DNA from 3 places in the Streptomyces sp. NPDC015661 genome. Region 3 is predicted to be linked to each of the others. Evidence: riboswitches for the same ligand, from Rfam matches in the RefSeq annotation. Region 3 holds a riboswitch; each other region holds the start of a gene.
What was found. A riboswitch is a leader RNA that binds a small molecule or an ion and turns the genes downstream of it on or off. The one in region 3 is predicted to bind cobalamin.
Positions count from the first base shown of each region.

Region 1: linked by a shared signal. The riboswitch ahead of cobN (cobaltochelatase subunit CobN) and the one ahead of ACF07V_RS11620 (cobalamin biosynthesis protein) in region 3 are both predicted to bind cobalamin.
Region 2: linked by a shared signal. The riboswitch ahead of ACF07V_RS35695 (ABC transporter substrate-binding protein) and the one ahead of ACF07V_RS11620 (cobalamin biosynthesis protein) in region 3 are both predicted to bind cobalamin.

Region 1 covers NZ_JBIBST010000012.1:224,166-228,713, forward strand. The annotation lists gene ACF07V_RS30500 (precorrin-2 C(20)-methyltransferase) at 1-696, opposite strand, end outside; gene ACF07V_RS30505 (precorrin-8X methylmutase) at 693-1,346, opposite strand; gene ACF07V_RS30510 (cobalamin biosynthesis protein CobG) at 1,343-2,578, opposite strand; cobalamin riboswitch at 2,658-2,791, shown strand; gene cobN (cobaltochelatase subunit CobN) at 2,832-4,548, shown strand, end outside.
Region 2 covers NZ_JBIBST010000018.1:110,538-115,085, forward strand. The annotation lists gene ACF07V_RS35685 (ABC transporter ATP-binding protein) at 1-3, opposite strand, end outside; gene ACF07V_RS35690 (FecCD family ABC transporter permease) at 1-1,037, opposite strand, end outside; gene ACF07V_RS35695 (ABC transporter substrate-binding protein) at 1,034-2,089, opposite strand; cobalamin riboswitch at 2,177-2,302, opposite strand; gene ACF07V_RS35700 (cold-shock protein) at 2,400-2,606, opposite strand; gene ACF07V_RS35705 (TetR family transcriptional regulator) at 2,832-3,428, opposite strand; gene ACF07V_RS35710 (alkane 1-monooxygenase) at 3,543-4,548, shown strand, end outside.
Region 3 covers NZ_JBIBST010000003.1:703,998-708,545, reverse strand. The annotation lists gene ACF07V_RS11635 (alpha/beta hydrolase) at 1-26, opposite strand, end outside; gene ACF07V_RS11630 (anion permease) at 391-1,653, shown strand; gene ACF07V_RS11625 (hypothetical protein) at 1,670-1,891, shown strand; cobalamin riboswitch at 2,012-2,144, shown strand; gene ACF07V_RS11620 (cobalamin biosynthesis protein) at 2,179-3,165, shown strand; gene ACF07V_RS11615 (cobyric acid synthase) at 3,162-4,548, shown strand, end outside.

The sequences.
Region 1 (4,548 bases), on a different contig from region 3:
GAAGTACGGGACCGAGGAGGGGTCCACGTCCGTCAGCTGCTCCGTGCGCTCGCCCTGCATGAACGCCCGCTCCACATACCGGGCGTCGTCCAGCCGGCCCGCCCGCTCAAGCGCCCGCTTCACCGTCGGGAACGTGCGGCCGAGCTTCATCACGACCGCCGAGTCGGTGCCCGCGAGGCGGGCCGTCAGCTCGTCCTCCGGCAGGGTGCCGGGGATGATCGTGAGGACTTCCTCCGCCTCGCACAGCGGCTCGCCGAGCCGGGCGGCGGCGGCGCTGACGGAGGTCACGCCGGGGATGACGGTCGTGTCGTAGCGGTCGGCGAGCCGCTTGTGCATGTGCTGGTACGAGCCGTAGAACAGCGGGTCGCCCTCGGCGAGGACGGCGACGGTGCGGCCGGCGTCGAGGTGGGCGGCGAGCCGGGCCGAGGCCTCCTCGTAGAAGTCGTTCAGGGCGCCCCGGTAGCCGCCCGGGTGGTCCGTGGTCTCCACCGTGAGCGGGTACATCAGCCGCTCCTCGATGTGGTCCTCGCGGATGTGCTCGGCGGCGATGGAACGCGCTATCGAGCGGCCGTGGCGGGCCGAGTGGTAGGCGATCACGTCGGCGGAGGCGATGGCCTTCACGGCGGCGACCGTCATCAGGTTCGGGTCGCCGGGGCCGAGGCCGACCCCGTACAGCTTTCCGGTCACGGTGGTCATGCCTGGATCTCCGCTTCGTGGGCGAGGGCGTTGATCGCGGCGGCCGTCATCGCGCTGCCGCCGCGCCGGCCCCGTACGACCAGGTAGTCGAGGCCGAGGGTGTTCTCGGCCAGCGCGTCCTTGGACTCGGCGGCGCCGATGAAGCCGACCGGGATGCCGAGGACGGCGGCGGGCTTCCCCGCGCCCTTCGCGACCATCTCCAGGAGGTGGAAGAGGGCGGTCGGCGCGTTGCCGATGGCGACGACGGAGCCTTCGAGGCGGTCCCGCCACAGTTCGAGGGCGGCGGCCGAGCGGGTGGTGCCGAGCTCGGCGGCGAGGCCGGGGACGGCCGGGTCGGAGAGGGCGCAGAGCACCTCGTTGTCGGCGGGCAGCCGCTTGCGGGTGACGCCGCTGGCGACCATCTGGGCGTCGCAGAGGATGGGGGCGCCGGCCCGGAGGGCGGCGCGGGCGTTCGCGACGACCTGCGGCGAGTGGGCGATGTCCTGCACGAGGTCGGTCATGCCGCAGGCGTGGATCATCCGGACCGCCACCTGGGCGACGTCGGCGGGCAGGCCCGCGAGGTCCGCCTCGGCGCGGATGGTGGCAAAGGACCGGCGGTAGATCTCCGTCCCGTCCTTCTCGTAGTCGAACATCCTGGTGCTCTCGCTCATCTCGTGTGGGGCAGGCTGCGGGCCGCCGCGACTGCTGCGGTCAGGGAGGTGCGGGGGGTGGGGACGTCGTCCACCAGGTAGGTGTCGTCGCCGGTGGCGAGGACCTCGATCCAGGCGCCGTGCGGGTGCCCGCAGCGGCGCGCGCACCCGGAGAAGTGCACGGGCAGCGGCCCCGGGGGCGCGGCCAGCGCGTCCGTCCGGACGTCGGCGAGGGACTTGCCGCAGCCGGGGCGTCCGGTGCAGGCGGTGACGCCGGCGCCGGGGGCGTCGGGGCGGGTGATCAGCCCGTACGACGCGAGGGCGGGGAGTCGCGCGGGGTCCGCGGTGGCGACCGCGCCCCGCCACGGCGTGAGCCGCAGTTCGTCGGCACCCTCGGCCAGGGCCCGCAGCTGGGCGGCGGTGAGCCGGCCGAGCGGGGCGAGGACGTGCAGGGCGCGGTCGCCGAGCGGCCCGGGCGCGGGCGGCGGGGACACCGGAAGCGGCGGTACGGGTACGGGCTCCGCCGCGATCCCGGCCCGCGCGAGGGCCCCGGCCCAGTCGGGCACGTGCTCCTCGGGCAGCTCGTGCGGCCGCCAGGCCCCGTTCCCGGCGGCCTCGGCGGCGTCGAGGAAAGCGAGGGCGGCGGTGAGGGCGGCCCGGACGGCGTCGGCGGCGGCGAGCCGGAAGACCCGGGAGCCGAGCCACAACAGGACGGACCCGTCCGGTCCTGCGATCAAGCTCACATCGCCGCCGAGTCCGGCGACGTCCCCGCGCCCGTCGTCCAGGACGAACAGGAACCGTCCCGAAAGGGACGCCGCCCGGGGTTCGGCGCACAGGGCGCCGTCCAGCGCCCGGGCCCACAACTGCACGTCCGCGGAGCCGAGTCCGTCGAGTCCCGCCCCGGGCGAGGCCAGGATGTTGCGGACGCGCTCGTGGGTGGGGGAGGGCAGCAGGCCCGCCCCGGCCAGGAGGGCCGCGAGCTCCGCCCCGCAGTCCTCGGCGAGGCCGCGCAGCTCGGCGTTGCCGCGCGAGGTGATGCTGATCCGTCCGTCGCCGAGGGTCTCGGCGGCGCGGGCCAGCACCTCGGCCTGACGGGCCGTCAGTCGCCCTGCGGGCAGGCGCAGTCGGGCCAGGCGTCCGTCGTCGGCGGGGTGCAGGCGCAGCGCCCCGGGGCAGGCGTCGCCACGGTCCCGTATGCGAACTTCGCCCGGCTCGGGCGTCGGGGGTGGGGTGGGCGGCATGGCGGCGAGCATACCCACGGGGAACCGGCCGGCCACCGAGTGTGATCCGGTCGACCCCGCCGCTCCCTGGGGCCCGCCTACGCCACGATCTAGGATGCAGATCGGCATGGGGTCCCAGGACCCCGGGGAGGAAGCCCGGTGAGAATCCGGCGCGGTCCCGCCACTGTGAGCCCGTACCCGTGAGGGGACGGGTGAGTCAGGAACTCCCGCCGTCCATACGACCACCCGGGGCGCGGACAACCCCGAGGAAGGGCCTGAGCTCGCCATGCTCCTGCTGCTGTCGCACTCCGACACCGACCTGCTCAGCGCCCGCGCGGCCAACGCCGCCCAGGCCGAGGGAGCGGTCGCGTACCGCTTCGCCAACCCCTCCCGTCTCCCCCTCGCCGACCTCCCGGCCCTGCTCGACGGCGTCGACCTGGTCGTCGTCCGGCTCCTCGGCGGGCTCCGTTCCTGGCAGGAGGGGCTCGACACGGTCCTCGCCGCCGGAAAGCCGGTCGTCGTGCTCAGCGGCGAACAGGCCCCCGACGCCCAGCTGATGGAGGCCTCCACCGTCCCCGTCGGCGTCGCCACCGAGGCGCACGCCTATCTGGCGCACGGCGGTCCGACCAACCTGGAGCAGCTGGCCCGCTTCCTCTCCGACACCGTCCTGCTCACCGGCAACGGCTTCGAGGCCCCGGCGGCCGCCCCCACCTGGGGCCCGCTGGACCGGGTCGCGAAGGACACCGACGGGCCGACCGTCGCCGTGCTCTACTACCGCGCCCACCACATGAGCGGGAACACCGCCTTCGTCGACGCCCTGTGCGGCGCGATCGAGGACGCCGGCGCGCGGGCCCTCCCGCTGTACGTGGCGTCCCTGCGCGCCCCCGAGGCGGAGCTCGTCGAGACGCTGCGGGGAGCCGACGCGATCGTCACGACCGTCCTCGCCGCCGGTGGTACGAAGCCCGCCGAGGCGCAGGCCGGCGGCGACGAGGAGGCCTGGGACGCGGGCGCGCTCGCCGCGCTCGACGTGCCGATCCTCCAGGCCCTGTGCCTGACCGGCTCGCGCGCGAACTGGGAGGAGAACGACGAGGGCCTCTCCCCCCTCGACGCCGCCAGCCAGGTCGCCGTGCCCGAGTTCGACGGCCGGCTCATCACCGTCCCGTTCTCCTTCAAGGAGATCGACGCCGACGGTCTGCCCGCGTACGTCGCCGACGCCGAGCGCGCGGCCCGCGTCGCCGGGATCGCCGTCCGGCACGCCCGGCTCCGCCACATCCCGAACGCCGAGAAGCGGCTGGCGCTCGTCCTCTCCGCGTACCCGACGAAGCACTCCCGCATCGGCAACGCCGTCGGTCTGGACACCCCGGCCTCCGCCGTCTCCCTGCTCCGCCGCCTGATCGCCGAGGGCTACGACTTCGGGCCCGAGGCCGAGCTCCCCGGCCTGGTCTCCGGCGACGGCGACGAGCTGATCTACGCCCTCATCGAGGCCGGCGGCCACGACCAGGACTGGCTGACCGAGGAACAGCTCGCGAAGAACCCGGTCCGCATCCCGGCCGCCGACTACAAGCGCTGGTACGCGACCCTGCCCGCCGAGCTCCGCGAGCAGGTCGAGGAGCACTGGGGCCCGGCGCCCGGCGAGATGTTCCTCGACCGCTCCCGCAACCCGGAGGGCGACATCGTCCTCGCCGCACTGCGGCGCGGGAACCTCCTCGTCCTCATCCAGCCGCCGCGCGGCTTCGGCGAGAACCCGATCGCGATCTACCACGACCCCGATCTCCCGCCGTCCCACCACTACCTGGCCGCCTACCGCTGGATCGCCGCCCGCGCCGAGGACGGCGGTTTCGGCGCCGACGCCATGGTCCACCTGGGCAAGCACGGCAACCTGGAGTGGCTGCCCGGCAAGAACGCCGGCCTCTCCGCCGCCTGCGGCCCCGACGCGGCCCTCGGCGACCTGCCGCTGATCTACCCGTTCCTCGTCAACGACCCGGGCGAGGGCACCCAGGCCA
Region 2 (4,548 bases), on a different contig from region 3:
CATCGGCCGCTCCTCGTGCGGTACAGCACGAGCACGAAGGCCGGTACGCCGATCAGCGAGGTCACCACGCCCACCGGCACCTCCTGGGGGTCGAGGACCGTGCGGGCGAGCGTGTCGGCCCAGACGAGGAACACCGCTCCGGCCAGGGCGGTGACCGGCAGGAGGCGGGCGTGTCCGGGGCCGGCGAGCGCGCGGGCGGCGTGCGGCAGGACGAGGCCGACGAAGCCGATCGCGCCGGCGGCGGAGACCAGAGCGGCCGTCAGGAGGGCGGTGACGCACAGCAGGACGAGCCGGGTCCGCGCGACGGCGACGCCGAGCGAGGCGGCGGCCTCCTCGCCGAAGGCGAAGGCGTCCAGGGTCCTCGCGTACCCGCCGCAGATCAGCAGGGCCGCCGCGAGGACGGCGAGGCACAGCCACACCTCGCTCCAGCCGGCCCCGGCGAGCGAGCCGAGCAGCCAGAAGAGCACGCCCCGGGTGGTCTCGGCGTCGGCGGCGGTCATGACGACGAAGGAGGTCAGGGCGGAGAAGAGCTGCATCGCGGCGACGCCCGCGAGGACCACCCGGTCCGTGGAGCCGCCGAGGGTGTGGCTGAGCAGCAGGACGAGCGCGAAGGAGACCACCGCCCCCAGGAACGCCCCGCCGGTGACGGAGAGGACCCCGCCGCCGATGCCGAGGACGACGACCGCGACCGCGCCGGTCGACGCTCCGGAGGAGACGCCGAGGACGAAGGGGTCGGCCAGCGGGTTGCGCAGGAGCGACTGCATCACCGCCCCGCAGACGGCGAGTCCGGCGCCGCAGACGGCGGCGAGGAGGGTGCGGGGCAGCCGCAGGTCCCAGACGATCCCGTCGCGGATCGGCGGGAGTTCGGAGACTCCGCCGCCGAGGTGGGCGGCGATCACGGAACCGGCCTCGCCGACGCCTATGTCCGCCGGTCCGACGGTGACGGCCACGGCGACGGACAGGCCGAGCAGCACGAGTCCGGCCGTCGTCCACAGGAGCGCCGTGGCGGACGTGACCTCCCGCCGGGTGGTGCTCACTTCGCCAGACCGTACGAGCGGAGCGCGGCCGCCACCTTCTCGACGCCCTCCACCGTGCGGAGGGTGGGGTTCATCGCCTGCCCGCTGAGCAGGACGTACCGCTTGTGCTTCACGGCCGTCATGTTCCGGGTGACGGGGTCGGACTCCAGGAACTCGATCTTCTTCGCCGCGCTCTCGGCGGACTGCGCGCGGCGGGTGAGGTCGCCGATCACGAGGACGTCGGGGTCACGGTCCGCGACGGTCTCCCAGTTGACCTGGGGCCACTCCTCGCGGGTGTCGTCGAAGACGTTCTTCGCGCCGAGGGCGTTCGTGACGATCCCGGGCGCCCCGCAACAGCCCGCCATGTAGGGCGCCTTGGCGTCGGAGTACCAGTAGAGGACGGTGGCGTCGGTGAAGTCGGCGGCCGCCGTGGCCTTCGCGACCCGGTCCTCGAGTCCGGCGACGAGCTTCTCGCCGCGCTCGGGGACGCCGAACACCCGGGCCAGGTCGCGGATCTCGCCGTAGACGGTCTCCATGGTGAGGGGGCGGGTGCGGACGCCGTCGCCGTCGCCGCTGTTGTCCTTGCCGACGCAGTCGGTGGGCGAGAGGTAGGTGGGGACGCCGAGCTGCTCGAAGCGTTCGCGGGGCGCGACCCCGCCCTTGCCGAGGGTGTACGCGAACGAGGCGGCCGCGAAGTCGGGTTCGGTGTCGAGGACCTTCTCGAAGGAGGGGTAGCGGTCGGCGAGGCGCGGGACCTTCGCGTTCTCCTTCTCCAGGCCCTTGAGCACCGGGTCGGTCCAGGTGGCGGTGCCCACCATGCGGTCGGCGAGGCCGAGCGAGAGCATGATCTCCGCCGCCCCCTGGTCGAGGGCGACGGCCCGGCGCGGGGCGCGGTCGACGCGGACCGGCCGTCCGCAGTTGTCGTCGAAGGTGACGGGGTAGCCGCGCTCCGGGGCCGTTCCCTTCCCGGCCGGCGCGGCGGTCCAACCGCCGCATCCGGTCACCGTCGCGGTGAGGACCAGGACGCCGACCAGGGCGAGCACGGCGGAGCGGACGGGGTGTCCGAGGGGCACGGGGAACTTCCTCTGCGTCCACGGCTCATACGCGGAGCCTGTCGTACGGTGCTCCCCGGTCGGCGGCGTGCCGCCGGGGCCGCCAGCAGGTCTTCGGACTCGGGGTCAGCCGGACGGAGCGCCTTCCCGGGCCCGTCGTGCCGCCCAGTGGCCGATGCTCCGCCCGTCGCCCTCACCGCTGCGCGTCAGTTCCGGTCTCGCACCGGATTCCCTGACCCGTGGACGTACCCGTTCAGGTGCGTACAAAGGTGCGACTGGCCTCGGCACAGTACCACCGGCCGGCCGCCGCGCCCCGGGACGCCCGTCGACGTCAGACGCGCAGCTCCTTCGCCTCGAAGCGGCCGTCGCCGAGGACCAGGACGAAGGAGACCTGCTGCCCCTCGGAGACCGTCCGCTCCTCGCTCTCGATGTCCTCGGCGCTGAAGTAGACCTGCTCCTCGGAGCCCACGGGGACGACGAAGCCGTACCCGCCGAGACGGTTGAAGGACTGCACGAACCCCTTGCTTCTGCCATCCACGGCGGCCTCCTCGTCGGCTCGGGCGACGCGGTCGAGGGTGTCCGGCCCCGGGCGGGCCGTGTCCGCGCCTCAGGGGAGATGTACCCCGCGCACCCGCCCTTCGCCACCGCCGCCGCCCCGGGGAGAACCACCCCAAACGATCTCGTACAATATTCAACAGAGGCCCGCTGCCGGAGATCCCCCGTGTCCGTCAGCGGGCCTCGCCCTTTCCTCGCGGAGCTCGCCTCAGGCGCGGCCGCCCGGGTAGGCGATCCGTGCCGTGATCCTGGCGATGCGCCGCGCCGACTCCTCCGGCGCGGCCACCGGCTGGACGATGTGGCTGACGGTGAGCCGCACGATCGTCTCGACGGCGAGGCCGCGGGACTCCTCGTCGACGTCGGGCCAGGCCTCGATCGCGTACGCGTCGAGCATCGCCATCGCCGTGCCGAAGACCGGCTCCGGGCGCGTGGTGAGATAGGCCAGGAGATCGTCCTCGCCGCCGCGCGCGGCGAGCAGGACGCTCTTGATGAGCGGGTTGTCCACGGCCTGCTGCAGCGTGTAGCCGACGCCCGCCGCCGCTGCCGCCTCCAACTCGCCCCGATGGGCGTCGAGTTCACGCTGGATGCCGAGGAGGAAGCCCTCCAGCTCTCGCTGGACCAGGGCGTTGCCGATGGCCTCCTTCGAGCCGAACTCGTTGTAGAGCGTCTGGCGGCTGATGCCGGCGGCCCGCGCGATGGCGGCCATGCGGAGCCCGCCCCAGCCGTCGGCGGCGACGAGCCGGTAGGCGGCGTCGAGCACCTGCTCGCGCAGGAGGGACCGAACACTCTCACGGAAACGTGTCATCGTGCCCCCACTTTATCCACCGGCCCCTGTCCAGAGCATTGACACCTTGCAGTGAATCCGTCTATCAACTGGACAGAACGCAGGTGAAGTGTCCACCTCTCCGAGGAGCCGGTCTTGGCCCTGCACAGCGACTCCCCCGAAGCCCCCGCCGCCTGGCGCGACCCCAAGCGCCTGCTCTGGCTGCTCGGCCTGCTCATCCCGGCCTTCCCCTTCCTCTCCTGGGGTCTGGTGGCCGCCACCGGGCTCCGCCTCTTCTGGTGGACCGGGATCCTCGTCCTGTACGTGATCTTCCCGGTCGTCGACCACCTCATCGGCAAGGACTCCGCCAACCCGCCGGACAGCGCGCTCGCCCACCTGGAGCAGGACCGCTACTACCGCTGGTGCACCTATCTCTACCTCCCCCTCCAGTACGCGGGTCTCGTCCTCGGCTGCTGGCTGATCACCCGGGGCGACCTCGCCCTCCTGGACCGGATCGGGCTGACGTGCACCCTCGGCGGGGTCGCCGGCATCGCCATCAACACCGCCCACGAACTGGGGCACAAGACGGAGGCACTGGAGCGCAGGCTCTCCCGGATCGCGCTCGCCCAGACCTGGTACGGCCACTTCTACGTCGAGCACAACCACGGCCACCACATCCGCGTCGCCACCCCGGAGGACCCCGCGAGCGCCCGGCTCGGCGAGAGCTTCTGGCGCTTCCTGCCCCGGACCGTCCTCGGCAGCCTCACCTCGGCCTGGCGCCTGGAGAAGCGCCGGCTCGCCCGCCGGGGCCGGTCCGTGTGGAGCCCGCGCAACACGGTCCTCGGCTCCTGGGCGCTGTCGTTCGCGCTCTTCGCGGGGCTCGCGCTCGCCTTCGGTCCCGGAGTCCTGCCGTACCTCGCGGGCCAGGCGGTCTTCGGCTTCTGCCTGCTCGAAGTCATCAACTACACCGAGCACTACGGCCTCAAGCGGCAGCTCACCGCGAGCGGCCGGTACGAGCGCTGCGCCCCGCGCCACAGCTGGAACAGCGACAACGTCGCCTCGAACGTCTTCCTCTACCACCTCCAGCGGCACAGCGACCACCACGCGCACCCCACCCGGCGCTACCAGTCGCTGCGCCACTTCGACGAGGCCCCGGAGATGC
Region 3 (4,548 bases):
GCTGCCGTCGCTGTAGCCGGGCGCACGCTCCCAGTCTCGGCAGGTCGGGGTGGGGCTGCCACCGGGGGGACCCGGCGGGGGAGAAGCGGAAGGGTCGCTCAGGGGAGTGACATGGGTCTCCTCCGCGGGGTCATCCGGTCGGATGGTCGCGTCCAGGGAGCGGAACGGGATGACGGGGGAGGAAGCGGGACAGGTCGCATGTGCCCCGGGAGGACTGGGATGCCCGTGGTTCCGGGGTGACCGCATCGTGGACACCGGGTCCCCCGGAGCGAGAAGCGGAACCTCTTGACACCGGTTAGAGACACCACGTCGCCCGGCCCAGTTCATCTTCCGTTCACTCAGGTTGCTTACGTTCAACGAAACACTGACGTCGAACGATTGCCTGGGTAAATGGAACACATCACGCTGCTGCTCGCCATTGTGGTCGTGACAGCTCTCGTGTTCGATTTCACGAACGGTTTCCACGACACCGCCAACGCGATGGCCACGACCATCTCGACCGGTGCCCTCAAGCCGAAGACGGCGGTGGTCATGTCCGCCGTGCTGAACCTCGTCGGCGCGTTCCTGTCCGTGGAGGTCGCCAAGACGATCTCCAAGGGACTGGTCAACGAGGACGGCATCCAGCCCGAAGTGATCCTCGCCGCGCTCGTCGGCGCGATCCTCTGGAATCTGGTGACCTGGCTGGTCGGACTGCCCTCCAGCTCCTCCCACGCCCTGATGGGCGGCCTCATCGGCGCGACCGTCGCCTCGATCGGCGTCAGCGGCGTCAACGGCGAGGTCGTCGTCAGCAAGGTCCTCATCCCGGCCGTCGCCGCGCCGATCGTCGCCGGCATCGCCGCGATGCTGGCCACGAAGCTGACGTACAAGATCGGCGCCAAGACCTCCGAGAAGGACACGGCCAAGGGCTACCGCGTCGGCCAGATCGCCTCCGCCGGTCTCGTCTCCCTCGCCCACGGCACCAACGACGCCCAGAAGACGATGGGCATCATCACCCTCGCCCTGGTCGCCGGCGGCTCCCTGCCCTCCGGCGCCAACCCGCCGGTCTGGGTCATCGTCTCCGCCGGCACGGCGATCGCGCTCGGCACGGCCCTCGGCGGCTGGCGCATCATCCGCACCATGGGCAAGGGCCTCACCGACCTCCAGCCGCAGCAGGGCTTCGCCGCCCAGACCAGCGCGGCCACGGTCATCCTGGCCTCCTCCCACCTGGGCTTCTCCCTCTCCACCACGCACTCCGTCTCCGGCGCCGTCATGGGTGCGGGTCTGGGCCGCAAGGGCGGTGTCGTCCGCTGGTCGACCGCCACCCGCATGTTCGTCGCCTGGGGCCTGACCCTGCCGGCCGCCGGCCTGGTCGCCGCCGGTGCCGAGTTCGTCGCCCGTCAGGGCAACTGGGGCGTCTACGTCGTCGCGGCCTTCCTCGCCGCCTCCTGCCTCGGCATCTGGCTCGTCTCCCGCCGCCAGCCGGTCGACCACACCAACGTCAACGAGGTCGACACCGACGCCGAGCCCGAGGGCGTCGTGACCACCGCGATCGCGGCCGTCACCCCGCCGCCGGCCGGTACCGTCGCCGCCGTCGCGGACGAGGACCTGAAGACCACCATCCCCGCGCCGGCCCCCACGGACCCGGCCGCTCCCCCGGCCACCGCCGCGGTCTAAGGAACTGGAACCAAGCATGAAGATCGACTGGGCAGCTCTCGGCTCCGTCTTCGGAGTCAGCCTCGTGGCGACCGTCGCCCTCGTGGGCCTCTTCACCCTCGGTGTCATCGGCCTCTCCAAGCAGGAGCAGGCCGCCACCCAGGGAGGCTCCGCCGTCCTGGCCCGCACCGGCGCCTACGCCTGCTTCGCCCTGTGCCTGGCGGCCGTGGCGTACGGCATCTACCTGATCGTCGCCTGACGGTCCTCACCACCCCGGCCGGGCGGTCCGCACCTCGCGTGCGGGCCGCCCGGCCGTCGTGTTTGTGGTGCTTCGCACAGTGACGCGGCGCAGGTCAAGGGTGAGTTGACGGCTGTTCTCGGGCCGTGGTGGACTGCCGAGGCCATTACGGCGGCAGTAGAGGAAGTCCGGTGCGATTCCGGCGCGGTCCCGCCACTGTGACCGGATCCGAAGGGTCCGGGAGTCAGGAACTCTCGCCGCCGGTCACGTCGATCCAGGGCGCGGACCCTGAGTGAGGACACGTCGCCATGCCCGGCCGCAGCCCCACCCTGTCCAGAGCCAGCCGCCTCTCCCCGGACGGATTCGCGTACGGCGCGGCGGCCGGTCTCGCCGTCGACCTGCTCGTCGGCGATCCCCGCCGCGGACACCCCGTCGCCGCCTTCGGCCGGGCCGCGGGCCGGGTCGAGAAGGCCCTCTGGCACGACCACCGCGGCTGGGGCGCCCTGCACACCGCCGTCTGCGTCGGCGCCACCGTCGCGGCCGGCGCCCTCGCCGCCCGTACGGTACGGGACAGCCGCGCCGCCTCCGTCGCCCTCACCGCCGCCTCGGTCTGGGCCGTCGTCGGCGGGACGACCCTGGGACGCGAGGCCCGCGCGATCGGCGGCGCCCTCGCCGCCGGGGACCTGGAGGTCGCCCGGGAACGGCTGCCGCACCTGTGCGGACGCGACCCGCAGTCCCTCGACGGTCCCGCGATGGCCCGCGCGGTCGTCGAGTCCGTCGCCGAGAACACCTCCGACGCGGTCGTGGGCGCCCTCTTCTGGGGAGCGGTCGCGGGCGTGCCGGGCCTGGTCGGCTTCCGCGCGGTGAACACCCTCGACGCGATGGTCGGCCACAAGAACCCCCGCCACCGGCGGTACGGCTGGGCCTCGGCCCGCCTCGACGACGTGGCCGGCTGGCCCGGGGCCCGGCTGACCGCCGCCCTCGCGACCGTCGCCGGCGGGAACCCGCGCGGGGCCGTACGGGCCTGGCGGGCGGACGCCGCGAAGCACCCGAGCCCCAACGCGGGACCGGTCGAGGCCTCCTTCGCGGGCGCCCTCGGCGTACGGCTCGGGGGCACCCTCTCGTACGCCGGACGGGTCGAGCACCGGCCCGTCCTCAACGGGGAGGGGCGGCCCGTCGAGGTCGCCGACATCGACCGCGCGGTCCGGCTCTCCCGCCGGATCACCGGACTGACCCTGGCCGCCTGCGTCGGCGGCCGCATGATCGCGAGCGCGCTGAAGCGGAGGAACGCATGAGGGGTGGGGGGCTGCTCGTCGCCGGGACCACGTCCGACGCGGGCAAGAGCGTCGTGACGGCCGGCATCTGCCGCTGGCTGGTACGGCAGGGCGTCAAGGTCGCGCCGTTCAAGGGACAGAACATGTCCCTCAACTCCTTCGTCACCCGGGAGGGCGCCGAGATCGGCCGTGCGCAGGCCATGCAGGCGCAGGCCGCCCGGGTGGAGCCGACCGCGCTGATGAACCCGGTGCTGCTCAAGCCCGGCAGCGACCGCTCCAGCCAGGTCGTCCTCATGGGCAAACCGGTCGGCGAGATGAGCGCCCGGGGCTATCACGGAGGCCGGCAGCAGACGCTCTTCGAGCCGGTGATGGCGTGCCTGGAGGAACTCCGGGGCACGTATGACGCCGTGATCTGCGAGGGGGCGGGGAGTCCGGCCGAGATCAACCTGCGGCGCACGGACATCGTGAACATGGGCATCGCGCGCGCCGCGCGGCTGCCCGTGGTCGTCGTCGGGGACATCGACCGGGGCGGGGTCTTCGCCCAGTTCTTCGGGACGACGGCGCTGCTCGCGCCCGAGGACCAGTCGCTGGTCGCGGGCTACCTGGTCAACAAGTTCCGGGGCGACGTGACCCTCCTGGAACCGGGCCTGGACATGCTGCACGGGCTCACCGGGCGCCGGACCTTCGGTGTCCTGCCGTACGCGCACGGCCTCGGCATCGACGAGGAGGACGGCCTGCGGGTCTCCCTGCGGGGCACCGTCCGCGAGTCGGTCGTCGCGCCGCCGGTCGGCGCGGACGTACTGCGGGTCGCCGTCTGCGCGGTGCCGCTGATGTCCAACTTCACGGACGTCGACGCGCTCGCCGCCGAACCGGGCGTCGTGGTCCGCTTCGTGGACCGGCCCGAGGAGCTCGTCGACGCCGACCTCGTCGTCGTGCCCGGCACCCGGGGCACGGTCAAGGCCCTCTCCTGGCTGCGGGAGCGGGGACTCGCGGACGCCCTCGTCCGGCGCGCGGCCGAGGGCCGGCCGGTGCTCGGCATCTGCGGCGGCTTCCAGGCCCTGGCCGAGCGCATCGAGGACGAGGTCGAGTCGAAGGCGGGGGTCGTCGACGGACTCGGCCTGCTGCCCGTACGGGTGCGGTTCGGGGTCGAGAAGACCCTCGCCCGGCCGGTCGGCGAGGCGCTGGGCGAACGGGTCGAGGGCTACGAGATCCACCACGGCGTCGCCACCGTGGACGGCGGGGAACCCTTCCTGGACGGCTGCCGGGTCGGCTCCGTGTGGGGCACCCACTGGCACGGCTCGCTGGAGAGCGACGGCTTCCGCCGGGCGTTCCTGCGCGAGGTCGCGGCGGCGGCGGGCCGCCGGTTCGTGCCCGCCCCGGACACGTCCTTCGGCGCGCTGCGCG